Regions from separate parts of the Streptomyces sp. NPDC003697 genome, predicted to be linked through region 3. Evidence: riboswitches for the same ligand, from Rfam matches in the RefSeq annotation. Region 3 holds a riboswitch; each other region holds the start of a gene.

Region 1 (4,257 bases), on a different contig from region 3:
CGGCGGCCAGCGCGTCCACGTCGGTGAAGTTGGACATGAGGGGGACGGCGCAGACGGCCACCCGCAGGACGTCCTCGCCGACGGGGCCGGCCGGCCCGGGTCCCGCGCCCCGCGCGGGCGGCTTCCCCCGGCCACCGGTGGGCGGCGCCCCCAGGCCGTCCTCCTCGTCGATGCCGAGCCCGTGCCGGAACGGCAGGACGCCGTAGGTGCGCCGGCCGGTGAGCCCGTGCAGCATGTCCAGGCCCGGCTGCAGCAGGGAGACGTCGCCGCGGAACTTGTTGACGAGGAACCCGGCGACCAACTCCTGGTCCTCGGGCGAGAGCAGCGCGACGGTGCCGAAGAAGGACGCGAACACACCGCCGCGGTCGATGTCGCCGACCACCAGCACGGGCAGCCGGGCATGGCGCGCGACGCCCATGTTCACGATGTCGGTGCGCCGCAGGTTGATCTCGGCGGGGCTGCCGGCCCCCTCGCAGATCACCGCGTCGTAGGTGTCCCGCAGCTGTGCCAGGCAGTCCAGCACGGTGCCCAGCAACCGCTGCTGCCGGCCGCCGTGGTAGCCGCGCGCGCTCAGCTCGCCCACCGGCTTGCCGAGCAGCACGACCTGGCTGCTCTGCTCGCCGCCCGGCTTGAGCAGCACCGGGTTCATCAGCGCGGTCGGCTCGACGCGGCAGGCCTGGGCCTGCATGGCCTGCGCACGCCCGATCTCGGCGCCCTCGCGCGTCACGAACGAGTTGAGCGACATGTTCTGCGCCTTGAAGGGCGCGACCTTCACCCCCTGCCGCACCAGCCACCGGCAGATCCCGGCGGTGACGACGCTCTTGCCGGCGTCGGAGGTGGTTCCCGCGACGAGCAGTCCGCCGCTCATGACGTCCGTCCCTTCCGCCTGGGGCGGCCGATCCGGGGCCGCCCGTCCGCCACGATCCGGCCGGCCGCGCACACGCCGAGGGCGAGCCAGCTCACCCGCCGTGACAGCCGTACGGCCCGGTCGATGTCACCCACCCGGACGGCGCGCCCGCGCGCGTTGAGCACGGGCCGGTCCTCCACACGCCCCCCGTAGGAGAGCCGCCCGCCCAGCCGCACCCCCAGTGCCCCCGCGAACGACGCCTCCACGGGCCCGGCGTTGGGGCTGGGGTGCTTGGCGGCGTCGGCGCGCCAGGCGCGCACGGCGCCCCGCGGGTCCGCTCCCGCCGCGGCAGCGAGGGCGGCGGTGAGCCGCGCCCCCGGCCACCCGGCCAGGTCGTCGAGCCGCGCCGAGGCCCAGCCGAAGCGCCGGTAGCGCGGCGACCTGTGCCCGACCATCGCGTCCAGGGTGTTGACGGCGCGGAATCCCACCAGCCCGGGCACACCGGCGACGGCGCCCCACACCAGCGCCCCCACCACCGCGTCGGAGGTGTTCTCGGCGACGGACTCAACGACGGCGCGGGCGATCCCGTCGGCGTCCAGGGCCTGCGGGTCGCGCCCGCACAGGTGCGGCAGCCGCGCCCGGGCGGCGTCGAGGTCGCCGGCCCGGAGCGCGCGCCCGATCACCCGGGCCTCCCGCGCCAGCGACGTCCCCCCGACGACGGCCCAGGTGGCGGCGGCGGTCAGGGCGACGGACGCGGTACGGGAGGGACGCGCGGCGGACGCGGCGAGCCCCGCCAGCGACAGGGCGCCGCCGACGCAGACGGCGGTGTGCAGGGCACCCCGCACCCGGTCGTCACGCCACAGGGTCCGTTCGACGGCGCCGGCGACCCGCCCGAACACGGCGACCGGGTGCCCGCGGCGCGGATCGCCGAGGAGCAGGTCGCCGAGGAGGCCGGTGGCGGCGCCGTACGCGAAGACGCGATCGGCACCCATCGGTTCAGCCGGCCGCGGGGTCGGTCGGTACGCCGGTGGTCAACCTCGGTCGGCAGCCGCGCATCGCGATAGGTCCTCACTCAGGGTGTCCACGCCCTGGTTCGACGAGACCGGCGGTGAGAGTTCCTGGCTCCCGGGGAGTCGTTCCCCGGTCACAGTGGCGGGACCGCGCCGGATTCGCACCGGGCTTCCTCTCCTGCCGCCGTAGTTGGCCCGGGAAGTCCACCACGGTCCGCGAACACCCGTCAACCTGCCGCTGACCTGCGAGGGCGCAGTGTGCCGAGGCCCACACACGGGTGTCCGGCGGAGAGTTGCAGACTGTGTACGAAAAAAGCGGGGTGCGGGACGGACCACCGTCCCGCACCCCGCCGGTGGTTCCCGGCGCGGCCCGTCAGGCCACGATCAGGGAGATCCCGTACGCCACCGCCGCCGCGCAGGCGGCGAAGCAGACGGAGGCGCCGGTGAGCGCCAGGGCGCCGGAGCCGCCGCCCGCGGCGGCCCGCTCCCGGTGGGTGAGAGCGCTGATGCCCAGGGTGAACAGGACCACCAGGCCCACGGTGACGCCGAGGCTGACGCCGAAGACGGAACCGATGGCCGCCCAGTCGATCTTCATCGTTCTCTTCCTTCTGCGGTGAGCGGGCTCAGACGGCGGCCGGCGGCTTCGCGGGCTCGGCGGCGGGGGCCGGGATGACGGCCCGTTCCTCGGCGATCGCCGCGTCGGTCGGCGGCGGGATCACGACGGCCATGGCGGTGGTCACCACACCGGCCGGCTCCTCGACGTGGTTGACGTTGCTGTGGTCGACGACCTCACGGCGGGAGATCTTCCAGATCGCGGCGCTCGAGGCCACCAGGAAGACGGCGACGAGCGCGGTGCCCCAGGCGCCGAGGCGGGTCACGGCCTCCGCGCCGGCGCCGACCAGCGCAGCGGCCGGCAGGGTCAGCGCCCAGGCGGCGAGCATGCGCGTCGCGGTCGACCAGCGCACCACGCCGCCCTTGCGGCCCAGGCCCGCGCCCATCACCGAGCCGGACACGACGTGCGTGGTGGACAGGGAGAAGCCGAGGTGGGAAGAGGCCAGGATGGCGGTGGCCGCGCTGGTCTGGGCGGCGAAGCCCTGCTGCGGCTCCAGGTCGGTCAGGCCCTTGCCCATGGTGCGGATGATGCGCCAGCCGCCGATGTAGGTGCCGAGCGCGATGGCGAGGCCCGCGGAGAGGATGACCCAGGTGGGAGGGTTGGAGCCGGGGGCGACGGCCCCGCCGGTCACCAGGGCCAGGGTGATGATGCCCATCGTCTTCTGGGCGTCGTTGGTGCCGTGCGCCAGCGAGACCAGGCCCGCGGAGGCGATCTGGCCGGCCCGGTGGCCCTTCTCGGCGGCCCTGCCGCCCGCCTTCGAGCCCGCCGCGTACGACAGGCGGGTCGCGACCATCGCCGCGACCCCCGCGACGACCGGGGCGGCCACGGCCGGGAGCAGCACCTTGGTGACCAGTACGCCGCCGTGGACGGCGGTGAAACCGGCCGAGGCGACGGTCGCGCCGATCAGACCGCCCATGAGGGCGTGGGAGGAGCTGGAGGGGAGACCGACGAGCCAGGTCAGCAGGTTCCAGAGGATCGCGCCGACCAGGGCGGCGAAGATGACCTCGGGACGGATGCCGGTCTCGTCGACGAGACCCTTGGAGATCGTGTTGGCGACCTCCACCGAGAGGAAGGCGCCGACAAGGTTGAGCGCGGCGGACATGGCCACCGCGACCTTGGGCTTGAGCGCGCCGGTCGAGATGGTCGTGGCCATCGCGTTGGCGGTGTCGTGGAAACCGTTCGTGAAATCGAACGCGAGTGCGGTTACCACCACAATCGCGAGGATCAGCGAGAAGCTTTCCATTTACCCAGGCAATCGTTCGAGGTCGTTGGCTGGTCGAACGTACGTAACGTGAGTGAACGGAAGATGAACTGGGCCGGTCGCCGGAGTGTCCCGAAGAGGGGTCCGGCGTTCCGTCCCGCCGTCACGGCGCCGTGTTTTCCGGGCGGCAGGCCGAGGGGCGAGGCCTGCGGCCACTTTCGTCGGCGCTTGGGTGAGATTAAGGCCACATGGCGCTGTCGCGTCGAATTCACGGTTATCGCCCGAAATGAACCGGAGGCTGAGGTGAGGGCCCGAGCGCGGGCTCCGGCCCCGGTCACGCGGGCCGGCACCCGCGCCCCGACACCGGCTGGCAGGATCGCGGCATGGACGGACAGCGAGGCCACGATCGGCCGGAGGCACGGGGCGCCGGCGGGGACGCGGGGCACAGTCGCGGCGTGCGCGAGGAGGAGGCACGGGCCTGGGAGGCACTGGTCGCGACGGCCCGCCGCACGGTCGCCGAGGGGCTGGTCGTCGGCACCTCCGGCAACGTCTCGGTGCGCGTCGGGGACACCGTCCTGGTCACGCC
Region 2 (4,257 bases), on a different contig from region 3:
CTCCAGCGAGCAGGCGACCGCGTCGGGGCCGGCGACCTGCTGCGCGGGGACGGGAGCCTGGCTGCGCGCCTGCGCCCCGGCGGCGCGGGCGATCCTGGTCGCCGGGCGGGAGCGCAGGTAGTACGTGGTCTTCAGACCCTGCTTCCACGCGTAGGCGTACATCGAGGAGAGCTTGCCGATGGTCGGCGTCTCCATGAACAGGTTCAGCGACTGGGCCTGGTCCAGGAACGGCGTGCGCGCCGCGGCCATGTCGATCAGGCCGCGCTGCGGGATCTCCCACGCCGTGCGGTACAGCCGGCGGACGTCCTCGGGGATCCAGCCGAAGTCCCGCACCGAGCCGTTCGCCTCGCGCAGCGCCTCCCGGGTGCGGGCGTCCCACACGCCGAGGTCCTTCAGGTCCTGCACCAGGTAGGAGTTGACCTGGAGGAACTCCCCGGAGAGGGTTTCGCGCTTGAAGAGGTTGGAGACCTGCGGCTCGACGCACTCGTAGGCACCGGCGATCGACGCGATGGTCGCGGTCGGCGCGATGGCGAGCAGCAGCGCGTTGCGCATCCCGACGGCCGCGATCCGCTCCCGCAGCGCCGCCCAGCGCTCCGGCCAGGTGAACTCCACGCCGTAGTGGTCGGGGTGGAGGACGCCGCGGGCGGCACGGGTGCGCGCCCAGGCCGGCAGCGGGCCGTTGCGCTCGGCGAGGTCGGCGGACGCCTCGTAGGCGGCGAGCATGACGCGCTCGGCGATACGGGTGGACAGCGCCCGCGCCTCGGGGGAGTCGAACGGCAGACGCAGTTTGAAGAAGACGTCCTGCAGCCCCATGGCGCCCAGGCCCACCGGACGCCACCGGGCGTTGGACCGGGCCGCCTGCGCGGTCGGGTAGAAGTTGATGTCGACGACCCGGTCCAGGAAGGTCACGGCGGTCCGGACGGTCTCGTCCAGCCGCTCCCAGTCGAGGTCGCCTGCCTCCGTGTCGACGAACGCGCCGAGGTTCACCGACCCCAGGTTGCACACCGCCGTCTCCCCGTCGTCGGTGACCTCCAGGATCTCCGTGCAGAGGTTGGAGGAGTGGATGACGTGCCCCGGCTCGGCCGTCTGGTTGGCGGTGCGGTTGGCGGCGTCCTTGAAGGTCATCCAGCCGTTGCCGGTCTGCGCCAGGGTGCGCATCATGCGGCCGTACAGGTCACGGGCCGGCAGGGTCCTCCTGGCCAGCCCGGCGGCCTCGGCCGCACGGTAGGCGGTGTCGAACTCCTCGCCCCACAGGTCCACCAGGTCCGGGACGTCCGACGGCGAGAACAGCGACCACTGCCCGTCGGCGGCGACCCGGCGCATGAACTCGTCGGGGATCCAGTGCGCCAGGTTGAGGTTGTGCGTGCGCCGGGCGTCCTCGCCGGTGTTGTCGCGCAGTTCCAGGAACTCCTCGATGTCGGAGTGCCAGGTCTCGAGGTAGACCGCGGCGGCCCCCTTGCGCCGGCCGCCCTGGTTCACGGCGGCGACCGAGGCGTCCAGCGTCTTCAGGAACGGCACGATGCCGTTGGAGTGGCCGTTGGTGCCGCGGATCAGCGAACCCCGGGCGCGCACGCGGGAGTAGGAGATGCCGATGCCGCCGGCGTGCTTGGACAGGCGCGCGACCTGGTGGTAGCGCTCGTAGATCGAGTCCAGCTCGTCCACGGGGGAGTCCAGCAGGTAGCACGACGACATCTGCGGGTGCCGTGTGCCGGAGTTGAACAGCGTGGGGGAGGAGGGCAGGTAGTCCAGGCGGCTCATCAGCCCGTGGAGCGCGGCCACTTCGTCGACCGACCGCGGGGTGTCGTCCTCGGCGAGACCGGCGGCGACGCGCAGCATGAAGTGCTGGGGTGTCTCGATCACCTTGCGGGTGATCGGGTGCCGCAGCAGATAGCGGCTGTGCAGGGTGCGCAGGCCGAAGTAGCCGAAGCGGTCGTCGGCGGCCGGGTCGGCCAGGGCGTCGAGGCGTTCGCCGTGCAGGCGCACGAACGCGGCGGTCCGGTCGGCGATCAGCCCCTCCCGGTGGCCGACGGCGACGGAGTCGGTGAAGGACGTGACCTGCTGGGAGGCGGCCTCGGCGCGGATGCCCACGGCCAGCAGACGGGCGGCCAACTTCGAGTAGGCGGGGTCCTCGGAGATCAGGCCGGCGGCGGCCTCCGTCGCCAGCTCGCGCAGCTCCACGGTGAGCTCGGGGGCCGTGCGCGCGGACCGGCCGCGCAGCGCGGCGGCCGCGACCCGGCCGGGGTCGGCGTCGGGCAGGTCGGCGGTCAGCTCCGTCAGGGTCCGCAGCAGCGCGGCACCGGGGCCGTCGGTCTCGGTGTCGGACGGTGTCGCTGCGGCCGGACCGGCTGGTGCGATGGTCACGTGGGGCACATCCTCGCTCGGCACGGGGCCTCGCCGAGGGCAGGGGGCAGCACACGAACGCACGCGGGCGTCGCGTCCACCGGCCCATCCCACGAGGCCCGGACGTCAGGGCACCCGGACCGGACGGCCGGGCGCACTGTCGGCAGGTCCTCGGACTGACGCTCGTACGGGCCCGCATGGATGAGGACATGGGTGGGCACGCGCGAGTACACCGTTGCGGGACAGTTCCGGATTCGCACCGGATTCCCCTGCGGCGACAGCGAGCATGAGCATACATCTGGTGCCGGGCGAGGAAGACGCCCCCATATGTTGTGTCGCGGTTGCCCGCCGTGCCTGCGGTGACCGCAACCGCCCAGGGATGTGCCGGAGCGTCAGCGCGTGGGTGGACGGTGGGGTGCCCTCGGCGTCCCGCACCGGCTGCCACGGTCGCCGGGTCCGGGCCTCCCGGGATGCCCGGGCCCCGGCTCGCACGATGCCCGGGCCGAGGCTGCCGCGAGGCCCGCAGCCCGGTTCTGCCGGACGGATACGGCAACGGGCCGCCGGATCTCTCCGGCGGCCCGAGGCGCCCGGGCGGCTCAGGAGGCCGCCCGCTCCATGCCGTGGCGGGTCAGTGCGCGGCTCCGGCCGTGGCCGGCGGCAGCTCCACCTCCACGCCCGGGTCTCCCGCGTCCGCCGTGTAGTCCTCCGGCCGGGTCTGGTCGACACCCTCCGGAGCCTTCACCGCCTTCAGCGCGAAGGTCAGCACGACCGTGACGAGGACGTTGAGCACGAAGGCCGTGAGACCGATGTAGCCGATCTCCCCGATCCCCGGGATCTCCTCCGCCGAGCCGCCGAAGTGCTTCTGCGTCGGAGAGGCCACGCCGTAGGCGGCGATCGTGCCGTAGACCATGCCGACCGCCCAGCCCGCGAGCAGCGCCCAGCGGTGGAACCAGCGGGTGAACAGGCCGCCGACCAGCGCCGGGAAGGTCTGCAGGATCCAGATGCCGCCGAGCAGCTGGAAGTTGATGGCCACCGTCTTGTCCATGGTCAGGACGAAGACCAGGGCGCCCACCTTCACCAGCAGCGACACGATCTTGGAGACCCGCGTCTCCTCCTTCGGCGTGGCGTCCGGCTTGATGAAGTCCTTGTAGATGTTGCGGGTGAACAGGTTCGCGGCCGCGATCGACATGATGGCCGCCGGCACCAGCGCGCCGATGCCGATCGCCGCGAAGGCCACGCCCGCGAACCAGTCCGGGAACATGTTCTCGAACAGCTGCGGGATGGCCAGCTGCCCGTTCTGCACCTTGATGCCGGCCGCGATCGCCATGAAGCCCAGCAGCCCCAGCAGACCGAGCATCAGCGAGTACAGCGGCAGGATGGTGGTATTGCGGCGGATCACCTCACGGCTGCGCGAGGACAGCGTCGCGGTGATCGAGTGCGGGTACATGAACAGCGCCAGCGCGGACCCCAGGGCCAGTGTGGCGTACGTCCACTGGCCGGCCTCGGCGGGGGCCAGGGCGCCCCGCGGCTTGCCCGTGGCCGGGTTGGTCTGCGCGAAGGCGTCGCCCGCCTTGGCGAAGATGTCGTCGAACCCGCCCAGCTTGATCGGGATGTAGATGATCGCGACCGCGATCACGATGTAGATCAGCGTGTCCTTCACGAACGCGATCAGCGCGGGCGCGCGCAGACCCGACGAGTACGTGTACGCCGCCAGCACGCCGAAGGCGAGCAGCAGGGGCAGGTCCTTGACGAACCAGTTGGTGTTCTCGCCGCCGCCGACGCCCATCACGTCCAGGACGGCCTGGATGCCGACGAGCTGGAGCGCGATGTAGGGCATCGTCGCCAGGATGCCGGTGACCGCCACGGCCAGCGACAGCCCCTTGGAGTCGAACCGGCCGCGGACGAAGTCCGAGGTCG
Region 3 (4,257 bases):
CGAGCGCTGATCCACCGCGGATTACGGGACAGCCCTCAGGCATTCCCACCACGCGCGCCTGCGGGCCGCGACGGACCACGTCCTGAGGAGGCTGTGACGCACCGGGAAGCACGGCTCACGCGGGCCTTCGTCGACCTCGCCGGCACGGCACGGCACGCTCACGCGCTGGGCACGGGGACGCCGGGCGCGGGTGCGCGGGAGGCGGGCGTGTCCGGTGTCGTGCGTCGGCGCTGGGCGCGGCGCCGGTGCAGGTCCGCCTCCCCCGAGCCGTGGTAACCCGGGTGCGGCCCGCCGCGCCCCACGTACCGCTCACGCGCTCGCGCGGCCTTGGCGGTGGACCTTCGCCAGCCGGTCCACGCCCCGCTGGAGCGCCTGCTGGGTGGACTCGGCCGACACGGCGCCGGTGCCGCCGTTGGTGACGGTGATCGCGTCATCGCCGACGCGTACGGCGGCCACGTCCAGGACGAGCGTGGTCGTCTCGTCGGCGCCCGGGTCGTCGTCGGTCACCCTCACCACCAGGCCCTTGCACGCGTCCCCGAAGTAGGGCAGCGTCTGCTCGAAGACCTGTACGTCCTGCACGCCGTTCCGTGTGGTCCTCGCGGTGAAGTTCGCGCACGTGCGGGGCAGCGTCCCGAGCCAGGCCAGGGTCCGGTCGACGTCGGCCGGGCGCAGCGCGAGGACCTGGTAGCGCAGCTGCGCCTCGGTGTCCGTCTGGTCGAAGGCGACCACCGAGTGGGTGCCTTTCGGCGTGCCGAGCAGCTCGTCGGCGTAGAGGGCGTCGAGGAGCTGCTGGCAGTCGCGGGTGGCGGTCCGGGCCTTGAGCAGGCCGTCCCGCCAGGTCGCGGCGCCCTGCGTCGGCGCCCACGGCTTCCCGAGATCGGCGTCGGTGATCAGCGCGGCCTGCGCCTGGGTCTGCGTGAGCGGGGGCGAGGCGGCCGGCAGTCGCCCCGCCGCGGACACGTCGGCCGACGACGAGGCGGCGACGCGGGGTCCGGGGACTCCTGCGGAACAGGCGGCCGCGGTCAGCAGGACGGCCGCGGTCAGGGCGGGGACGCTCAGGGAGCGGGCCGGGGGACGGATCACGGATGCCTCCAGAGGTGCCCGGGGAACTGGTCGTCTCTCACGGCACCACCGAGGCGCCCCGCTCACCAGCGCGCCGCGCCGTTCGACCCGGGAACGGCGGCCCACGGGCGCCCGACCGGACGACAGTCCCGGCCCCCGGCCGGCCCCGCCCCGGCGTCACGATGACGGCAGCGCCTACCGCGTGTCGGCCGCCGGCACCGTCCACCGCTGCTCGACGCGCGCCACCTTCCAGTACGCCAGTGCCGCCGCCCACACCGCGACGAACAGGCCGACGATGACGTAGCCGACGCTGTCCAGGTCGACCCCGGCGATCCAGCCGGTCACGTCGTCCCGCAGGTCGAACCGGTCGTGCACGACGCCGACGAGCTCGATCGTGCCGACGAAGAAGGCGACGGCGATGGACAGGCCGGTGATGGTGAGGTTGTAGTAGACCTTGCGGACGGGGTGCGAGAAGGCCCACTGGTAGGCGACGTTCATGAAGGTGCCGTCGAGGGTGTCGAACAGGCACATCCCCGCGGTGAACAGCAGCGGCAGGCACAGGATCGCGTACCAGGGCAGCCCGGCGGCCGCGCCCGAGCCCGCCATCACCATCAGCGTGACCTCGGTGGCCGTCTCGAACCCGAGGCCGAAGAGGAAGCCCAGCGGGTACATCTGGCCCGGACGGGAGATCGACCGGGTGAGACGCCCGAGGAAGCGGTTGACGAAACCGCGGGAGTCCAGGTGCCGTTCCAGTTCGCTCTCGTCGTACGTGCCGGCGCGCATCGACCGGAAGACCCTGAGGATGCCGGCCAGGGCGACCAGGTTCAGGGCGGCGATGAGGTAGAGGAACGTGCCCGCGATCGTCGTCCCCATGAGGCCGAGCGCCTGGTGCGTGTGCGACTCCTCGCTCATCACCCGCCCGGCGAGCCGGGTGCCGCCGGCGATCATCACGGCGAGCACCACGACGACGCTGGAGTGGCCGAGGGCGAACCAGAAGCCGACCGACACCGGCCGTCTGCCGTCGGCCATCAGCTTGCGGGTGGTGTTGTCGATCGCGGCGATGTGGTCGGCGTCGAAGGCGTGCCGCACCCCGAGGGTGTAGGCGGTGACGCCGAGGCCGAGGCCGAAGGCCTTGGACCCGACCTCGTAGTGGCCGGGTACGACGAGAAGGAGGAGGATCCCGAAGGCGACGACGTGCAGTGCTGCTATCGCCGCCATCAGGCCGGCGGTCCTCAGGGTGTCCTGACGCCGCCAGGCGAAGGCCGCCGGGTTGCGGGCAGGGTCGGGCAGGGTCATCCGGTCATCACGCTCCAGCACCTCGTGGATCACTTCGTGAGCTGCCGTGGCCGGTCTCCTGGCTTACAGGTCGTGCGTCGCCGGTCCGCCTTCCCGGCCGTCCCGCGACGGCCAGTGGCTGTCCCCCTGGGGGACGTGGACCGGCAACTCCCTGATCACAGTGGCGAGGGCCGCTCCGGCATGGGCCCTGACGGGCCGTCACCGGCTTCCCGAACACCACGGCGCGCCCACCGTAGGGCCGTAAGCGGTGCCCTGCATAGCTGCGCATCTGCGCAGGTATGGAAGATCACATCCGGGCACCTGCGAGGATGACGGCATGCATCTCGTCCCCGCGGACCGCGCGGACCGCCGCACGATCGACGGCCACCGGGTGTGCGACGCCGTCGCCGCCATCGGCGACGCCGGGCACGTCCGCGCCTGGGCCGACCGCTTCTCCCTGCTCAGCGACCCCAAGCGGCTCGCGCTCCTGCTGGCCCTGCACCGCACGGGGCCGCTGGCCGTGTCCGATCTCGCGATCGCCACGGGCATGAACGACCCCGCCGTCTCCCAGGCCCTGCGGCTGCTGCGGGCGGCCGGGGTCGTGTCGGGCGAGAAGGAGGGCCGGGTGGTGCGTTACCGGGTGGTCGCCCCGGACGTGGCCGCGCTGCTGTCCCACTGCGCGGCGGGCGCCGGCTGACGGCGGCGGGTGCCGGGCAGCGGCTGATGGCGGGCGCCGGCTGAGGACGGCGGACAGCGGCCGGCGGGCGTGCGCCCCGGCGCTCGGCGGCCCGGGCGGAGCAGAAGGTGTTCACTTTCCGGCGAAGTGGACAGAGGTGTCATAGTCGCTGCTTTCGACCCGAAGCCGTCACCGCCGAAGAGGAGGCCGCGTGACCGTCCGCTCGAGCCGCACCGCCCCGCAGGAGTCGACGCCCGACCTGTCGTCCAGGAGCCCGGACTGGTGGCGGCAGGCCGTCGTCTACCAGGTCTACCCCCGCAGCTTCGCCGACGCGGACGGCGACGGGCTCGGCGACATCCGCGGCGTCACCCAGCGCCTGACCCACCTGGCCGCCCTCGGCGTCGACGCCGTGTGGCTCAGCCCCTTCTACCCCTCCGAGCTGGCCGACGGCGGCTACGACGTCGCCGACCACCGCGACGTGGACCCCCGGCTGGGCACGCTCGACGACTTCGACGCCATGGTCGCCGAGGCGCACCGGCTGGGCCTGAAGATGATCGTCGACGTGGTCCCCAACCACTCCTCCGACCGGCACCCCTGGTTCCAGGAGGCGCTGAGCGCCGGCCCCGGCTCGCCCGCCCGCGAGCGGTACGTCTTCCGCGACGGGCGCGGGGCGCACGGCGAGCTCCCGCCCACCGACTGGCAGTCCGTCTTCGGCGGCAGCGCCTGGCAGCGGGTGCCGGACGGCCAGTGGTACCTGCACCTGTTCGCCCCGCAGCAACCCGACTTCAACTGGGGGAACGAGGAGGTGCGCGCGGACTTCCGCACCACGCTCAGGTTCTGGGCCGACCGCGGAGTCGACGGCTTCCGCGTCGACGTGGCGCACGCCCTCGCCAAGGACCTCGACGAGCCGCTGCGCGACGTCGGGAACGTCGGCGCCGCCGGCGAGGACGCCCTGCTCGGCGTGGAGGCCGGGAGCCACCCCTACTACGACCGGGACGAGGTGCACGAGATCTACCGCGACTGGCGCAAGATCTTCGACGCCTACAGCCCGCCCCGAGCGGCCGTCGCCGAGGCCTGGGTGCCGGGTGACCGGCGCGCCCTGTACGCCCGTCCGGACGAACTCGGCCAGGCCTTCAACTTCGAGTACCTGAACACCGGCTGGGACGCCGGCGAGCTGCGCGAGGTGATCACCGAGTCGCTGGCCGGCGCCCGGGCCGCCGGCGCGCCGGCCACCTGGGTGCTGT

The links. Region 3 has a riboswitch for cobalamin ahead of ACWDNY_RS09790 (HoxN/HupN/NixA family nickel/cobalt transporter). Riboswitches for the same ligand answer to the same signal wherever they lie in the genome.
Region 1: linked by a shared signal. The riboswitch ahead of ACWDNY_RS01865 (cobalamin biosynthesis protein) and the one ahead of ACWDNY_RS09790 (HoxN/HupN/NixA family nickel/cobalt transporter) in region 3 are both predicted to bind cobalamin.
Region 2: linked by a shared signal. The riboswitch ahead of ACWDNY_RS08765 (ribonucleoside-diphosphate reductase subunit alpha) and the one ahead of ACWDNY_RS09790 (HoxN/HupN/NixA family nickel/cobalt transporter) in region 3 are both predicted to bind cobalamin.

Annotation. Positions count from the first base shown of each region.
Region 1 covers NZ_JBSFNN010000003.1:53,294-57,550, reverse strand. Annotated here, with positions in the region: gene ACWDNY_RS01870 (cobyric acid synthase) at 1-868, opposite strand, end outside; gene ACWDNY_RS01865 (cobalamin biosynthesis protein) at 865-1,839, opposite strand; cobalamin riboswitch at 1,941-2,081, opposite strand; gene ACWDNY_RS01860 (hypothetical protein) at 2,231-2,452, opposite strand; gene ACWDNY_RS01855 (anion permease) at 2,481-3,713, opposite strand; gene ACWDNY_RS01850 (class II aldolase/adducin family protein) at 4,055-4,257, shown strand, end outside.
Region 2 covers NZ_JBSFNN010000015.1:21,244-25,500, forward strand. Annotated here, with positions in the region: gene ACWDNY_RS08765 (ribonucleoside-diphosphate reductase subunit alpha) at 1-2,361, opposite strand, end outside; cobalamin riboswitch at 2,486-2,634, opposite strand; gene mctP (monocarboxylate uptake permease MctP) at 2,969-4,257, opposite strand, start outside.
Region 3 covers NZ_JBSFNN010000017.1:30,899-35,155, forward strand. Annotated here, with positions in the region: gene ACWDNY_RS09785 (hypothetical protein) at 310-1,083, opposite strand; gene ACWDNY_RS09790 (HoxN/HupN/NixA family nickel/cobalt transporter) at 1,258-2,391, opposite strand; cobalamin riboswitch at 2,390-2,594, opposite strand; gene ACWDNY_RS09795 (ArsR/SmtB family transcription factor) at 2,675-3,034, shown strand; gene ACWDNY_RS09800 (glycoside hydrolase family 13 protein) at 3,225-4,257, shown strand, end outside.